2 regions of the Gottfriedia sp. NPDC058432 genome follow, and region 1 is predicted to be linked to the other one. Evidence: riboswitches for the same ligand, from Rfam matches in the RefSeq annotation. Region 1 holds a riboswitch; the other holds the start of a gene.
The links. A riboswitch is a leader RNA that binds a small molecule or an ion and turns the genes downstream of it on or off. The one in region 1 is predicted to bind cyclic di-AMP.
Positions count from the first base shown of each region.

Region 2: linked by a shared signal. The riboswitch ahead of ACFWM3_RS15175 (APC family permease) and the one ahead of ACFWM3_RS16330 (hypothetical protein) in region 1 are both predicted to bind cyclic di-AMP.

Region 1 is NZ_JBHXLC010000016.1:65,996-69,204, forward strand. Features, by position in the region: gene ACFWM3_RS16320 (TMEM175 family protein) at 1-378, shown strand, start outside; gene ACFWM3_RS16325 (VOC family protein) at 419-766, shown strand; cyclic di-AMP (ydaO/yuaA leader) riboswitch at 1,394-1,533, shown strand; gene ACFWM3_RS16330 (hypothetical protein) at 1,575-1,808, shown strand; gene ACFWM3_RS16335 (response regulator transcription factor) at 1,991-2,674, shown strand; gene ACFWM3_RS16340 (sensor histidine kinase) at 2,671-3,209, shown strand, end outside.
Region 2 is NZ_JBHXLC010000014.1:308-3,516, forward strand. Features, by position in the region: gene ACFWM3_RS15160 (hypothetical protein) at 163-351, shown strand; gene ACFWM3_RS15165 (hypothetical protein) at 460-648, shown strand; gene ACFWM3_RS15170 (hypothetical protein) at 758-946, shown strand; cyclic di-AMP (ydaO/yuaA leader) riboswitch at 1,048-1,184, shown strand; gene ACFWM3_RS15175 (APC family permease) at 1,313-3,209, shown strand, end outside.

The DNA.
Region 1 (3,209 bases):
CAAAAGGTGACAGGATCAATCATGTGGGCTAATCTTCATTTGCTTTTCTGGTTATCATTAATTCCTTTTGCTTCTGGTTGGATGGGAGAAAACCATTATAAGCCTTATCCTACAATGCTTTATGGTGTAATACTCTTAATGGCAGCAATAGCTTACTTCATATTACAAGGTATAATTATCAAAAAAGAGGGAAAGAATTCAAAGTTAAAACAGGCTGTAGGTAACGATTGGAAAGGAAAAGTATCTGTGGTTTGTTATTTATCTGCAGTTTGCACGTCTTTGATCTGGCCTTGGTTCGCTCAAATAATATATGTATTCGTTGCAATTTTGTGGTTATTACCGGATCGTCGAATAGAGAAAGTTATGCAAACAAAGTAATATTTTAATAAATTTATAAAAAGTTAGGGAGCTGATTATGATGATAAAAGGTTTCGGGGGAATATTTTGGAGGACTAAAAATCTGGATGCATTAAAAAAATGGTACAGTAAAGTGCTGAATGTTGAAATAGAAAATTGGAATGGGACTATTATTAAACCCGATTCTGAAAATGAAACAATCTTTTCTTTCTTTACTGAAGAAGACAGATATTTCCCAACAGAACAGCAAGTAATGTTAAATTTTCAAGTTTATAATCTAGACGAGACGATTAAGCATCTTGAACAAGTGGGTGTACCTCTTGCAAAGGAAAAAGAGGTTAGTGAATATGGTAAGTTTGCTTGGATTAAAGATCCTGAAGGTAGATTGGTTGAACTTTGGGAGAAATAACAGATTCTTATTTAAGAAAGGATTGCTATGGCAATCCTTTTTTCTTTTTGTACGAACGGGTGATTTAGATAAACAAGGAATAAAAGATTCTCTCTAGAATATTAGTTTTTAGTAAATCAATGTATAGAGATTACAAAAAGGAGAACAATCTATGTCGGACTTATTTATTTTTTTACCTCTATTAACTCTCATTATAGTAATAGCTATTATTGTTTTCTTAATAAACAAATTGGCAAAGAAAAAGAATAAAAGCGCAGGAAGAATTCTTGGAACCATCTTTTTGTTACATGTCACTTGTATGTTAATAATGGGGGTTATTACTTATTTTAAAGGACCTTAATCAATGATTACATGAGTTAGCCGGCTGTGAATTAGGATTTCAAAACAGAGAATCGACTCATGAATGAGTAAGTAATTTTGCTCATTTTTCATTTGAAAAACCAACTAGGAAAAGATTTTTATACTTATCATAATGGTCATTTATTGACACAACATATTTAATCAAAAGACATATTAGTTTCTTTAACTAGTAAAATAGTATACAATTTAGTAGTTGAATTGTAATTTAAGTAATATACATAAAATTAAATGACCATAGATCGCTGAGTTTAGTTGAGTGTTTCTTCTATTAATAAAGGGACATTTCAATTTTAAAGCGGGGGAACCAATTTTTGTGCAATTGTACTTTGGGGTGAATCCTTTTTAGGTAGGGCTACTTTTTAGGTCCGAATCCGACAGCTAACCTCGTAGGCGTGTAGGGAGAAGGTTTCCAAAATGATGTCTTATTAAGGCACTGGAGATTTTCCTAGTGTCTTTTTTGCATTCAATTTTGGTAAATGAAGAAGTAAGTGGGGGTTATGAAGTGCTAGAAATGTATATATTTGGTGGAATTCTTATTTTAACTATGTTAATGGCAGTATTTATGACTCGTAAGGATTCTGTAGTAGATGATGAAAATGGAAAATATAAATGTAAAAAGTCAGGGAATAGGAAGAGAATCGTTAGAGAGAGAAAATCAGGTAAAGTCGTTAGAATAGATTGATTTGCCGATACTATAGAAATTAAAATAGGTCGAAAAAACATTTAATAGTTCCTTAAGAGAGTGGCCAACTAAGCCATTCTCTTTTTTATTTATTTAGTTTTGGTTTCTTAATTCATATTTAGTTCATAATGAATTTATATAATATGTACATAATTATTTGGAAATGTAAGTAGGTGGATTTATTGAATCATGTAAAAGTATTAGTTGTCGATGATGATGCAAATATTCGCGAGTTAATCTCTATTTTTTTAAGTGGTGAAGGCTATACGGTTCTTGAGGCTGAAAATGGTCAAGAAGCATTAACGATACTAGAAGACAATAATATTCAAATAGTAGTAGTTGATGTGATGATGCCTGAAGTAGATGGATATGAGCTGACAAAAGAGGTTAAAAAGTATTATGATATTCCGATTTTAATGGTCACAGCAAAAGGGGAATCTCAGGATAAATTAAAGGGCTTTGATCTAGGGGTAGATGATTATGTTGTAAAGCCTTTTGATCCTTTGGAAATTGTAGCACGTGTAAAAGCTCTATTAAGAAGATTTCAATTACTAACTGATAAAAATATTTTTGTAGGTAATTTAACGATTAACCAAGTTAAATATGAAATTTCAGCAAATGATCAATCGATTACGTTACCATTAAAGGAATTTGAATTATTGATGAAGCTTGCTAGTCAAGCTGGAAGAATTTTTACGAGGAATGATTTGATTGAGCAAATATGGGGACTTGATTATGAAGGAGATGAACGCACGGTTGATGTGCATATAAAGAGAATACGAGAGCGTCTAAGAGAGTTAAAGGCTACGGTCGAAATCGTTACAATAAGAGGTTTAGGCTATAAATTAGAGGAAAATCACACATGAAAAGCATGTATACAAGATTGGTTTTAATCTTTATTTCAGTTATTTTGTTGAGTTTAGTCATTACTTTTTTTATCGCTTCAAAATACTTTATAAAACATGTTGAAACAGAAGTACAAAGTGATTTAATAGATGTTGGAGAAAATTTTATTTCCATATACTCTAAACAAGATAATCAAAATGGAGTAGATGCGACGTTACAAATTCTTAGTAAAAATTTTTATCTATCACTGTATGATGAGTCGGGTAAAATCGTTTTGAAAAATACAGCACTAAAAAAGAAGAATATAAAAAAAGAACAAGTATTAACCGTTCTAAACAAAAGTGATGTTCAAACAAAAGGATATCTCATCGGCCTACCTTTTCAAAAAGATGGGCATAAATACGCTTTATTTATTCAGCCCAATATTGATCGTGGGTTCTTTAAAATGCGGAGAGTTTTATTTTTTAGTTTACTGACAACATTAATCATTGGATCAGTAACATTTTTATTTGTAGCTAAGTTATTAGTAAAGCCAGTAAAAGAGCTAATTCGTGC
Region 2 (3,209 bases), on a different contig from region 1:
TTTATTTTAAGTAATCGTTTACATTCAAATTTCCAAAAAGAACCATTTGACGACTGATTTTTATCATGATAAAGTTGGTCTTACGTTTAAAAACGAACGTCAAACCACGGCCAATTGGTCATGGTTTTTTTATATTAAAAAATAGCGAAAGGAGAAAACAAAATGAAAAAAGTAATTTTATCTTTAGTAATTGGATGTGGATTTTCTATTTTACTGACAGGGTACGAAACGAATAAGTCAGAAGTTAATAAAGAGATCTCTATGTTTAATCAAACTGAGGTACAAAACGTGTTAACAAACACTTTAACAGTTGATCAATCAAAAGAGATCGTTTGGAATCAAGTGAGATAATTAGTCGCGAAACTTCCGAAGTTGGTCTTACGTTTAAAAACGAACGTCAAACCACGACCATTGGTCATGGTTTTTTTATATTTAAAAATCACGAAAGGAGAAAACAAAATGAAAAAAGCAATTTTATCATTAGTAGTAGGATGTGGATTTTCTATTTTACTGACAGGGTACGAAACGAATAAGTCAGAAGTTAAAAAAGAAATCTCAACGTTTAATCAAACTGAGGTACAAAACGTGTTAACAAACATGATAACAGTTGACCAAACAAAAGAGATCATTTGGAATCAAGCACGCTAATTAGTCGTGAAATTTCAACTGAGCGGGTCTTACGTTTAAAAACGAACGTCAAACCACGGCCATAGGTCATGGTTTTTTTATATGAAAAAAATCGAAAGGAGAAAACAAAATGAAAAAAGCAATTTTATCTTTAGTAGTAGGATGTGGATTTTCTATTTTACTGACAGGGTACGAAACGAATATGTCAGATGCTAATAAAAAGATCTCAACGTTTAATCAAATTGAAGTGCAAAACGTATTAACGAACACTTTATCTACAAGTAAATCTGAACAAATCGTTTGGAATCAAGTACGCTAATAATACAGAGAACTCATATTTAGATAAATTTTAGTAAAAGTCTATTTACAAATTTAACCTGAAGTTATATATTTACTATTAAATTCATATATTTCTATTCAAAACCATAATTGCTTAATCTTAAAAAGAGCGGGGGAACCATTTCTTTATTGGGGTGAATCCTTTTTTTGTAAAGGTAGGGGTATTCTTTAATCCCGAATCCGACAGCTAACCTCGTAAGCATTTAAAGAAAGGGGTTTATTTAGTATTGTTTTTAAACACTAAGTAAAGCTTAGTGTTTTTTTGTGTGCAAAAAAGTAAAAATTAGAAGTTTTTACCAATGTATCATTAGTTTTATTTGCTTTTTTAAGAAAAGGGGAGAGATTTATGCATCATCCGTCCGAATATATAGAAATTGGACTGTTTATTTTAGCGATTTTTGGGATTTATTATTCGATATCAAATTTTAATAGTGTAAAACGCGTATTTATTGGCAGACCTATGAGAACAGCTGAAATTCATGCACAGCATAATAAGTTGATTTGGTTTATTGCTTTACCAATTCTAGCAGCCGATTTGTATTCATCTGTATCGTATGGACCAGAGGCGGGAATGACCGAGTTGATTGGTCTAGGGGGAAAAGCACACTGGTATATCATACCGATCACAATAGCAACTGTTTTATTATTAGGGTTACTAATTCTTTCATATATTATGGGGATTTTAGCTTATCCCAGTGGTGGCGGAGCATATGCTATTGCAAAAGACAATTTTAAACCAAGATGGGTATCACTTATTGCATCAAGTTCGCTTTTAGTTGATTATATTTTAACAGTTGCGGTTTCAGTTTCTGCTGCACTTGAAGCTGTGTCATCTGCATATCCGGCTGTAGTGCCTTATGAAACAGTTTTAGCAATTTTTTGTGTATTTTTATTATTAGTTGTAAATCTTCGTGGGGTTGCTGAATCAGCTAAAATATTTGCGTGGCCAACATTTGGCTTTATGATTTGTATGTTACTTCTGATTTTTACTGGATTCTTTGATGAGTTTCAACATGGATTTATACAGCATCATACACCGACATTTGGTACAGTACCACAAGGTTTAAGTATATTACTTGTCTTAAAAGCATTTAGTTCTGCATGTTCAGCGTTAACAGGTATTGAAACCATTTCAAATGCAGTACCAGTTTTTAGAGAACCTCGTCAAAAAAATGCAATTAAAACATATATAGCGCTAGGAATTATAACTTCAATTACACTTTTAGGCTTTGCATATCATTTATATGTGAACGGAATTTCACCTAATCCAAACGATACGATGTTATCTCAATTAATAAAGGTGTACTTCGGTCACGGGATACTTTATCAAGTTATTATTTGGTTTACATTTATCATCTTAATTTTAGCAGCAAATTCAACTTTTACAGGATTTTCTCAGTTAGCTGCGATCGTAGCGGCTGATGGTTTTTTACCTAGAGGATTTACAAACAGAGGGGATCGTTTAGGTTACTCAAATGGAATTATTGCACTTGCTGCAGCCGCAAGTATATTAATCATTGCATTCCAAGCACATACAAATGCACTGATTCCACTGTATGCTATTGGTGTGTTTTTATCTTTTACCATTGCACAATTAGGTTTAACGAGAAGATGGAAACGAGTAAAAGGGCCGAATTGGCAAGTCAAATTAGCAATCAATATTATTGGTTTAATTGTAACATCTGTTGTAACCGTAATCTTTGCAGTTACAAAATTTGTAGATGGTGCTTGGGTTGTATTAGTTGTCATTCCAACAATAATACTCTTCTCATTAGCTATTTATAAACATTATCAAAATGTATCAAGCGAATTAAGTATCGATTTAAGTTCTTTTCAACCGGAAGCAAATAAAGTTATTACAGTTGTATTAGTTTCAGGAACGCATCGAGTTGTGCATAATACATTATCATTTGCAAAAGGTATTGCAACAGAACCGATAGCTGTTTATGTTGGATTTGATGATGAATCAATTAAGAGAATGGAAGAAAAATGGGAAGAATGGGGTAATCCTTGTCGCTTAGTCGTTCTAAAAAGCCCGTATCGTTCAGTACTTGCACCAATTTCAAGATTCATTAAATTAATAGAAGGAAACGAGCCAGATAGCCACATCCAAATTGTGATTCCACAATTTATACCTAAAAAATGGTGGCATAATCTTCTTCATAATCAAACGGCACTTTTGCTTCGACTTTGGTTAATAAGTCAAAAGGATGTAGTTGTTACGACGGTTCCTTATCATTTGA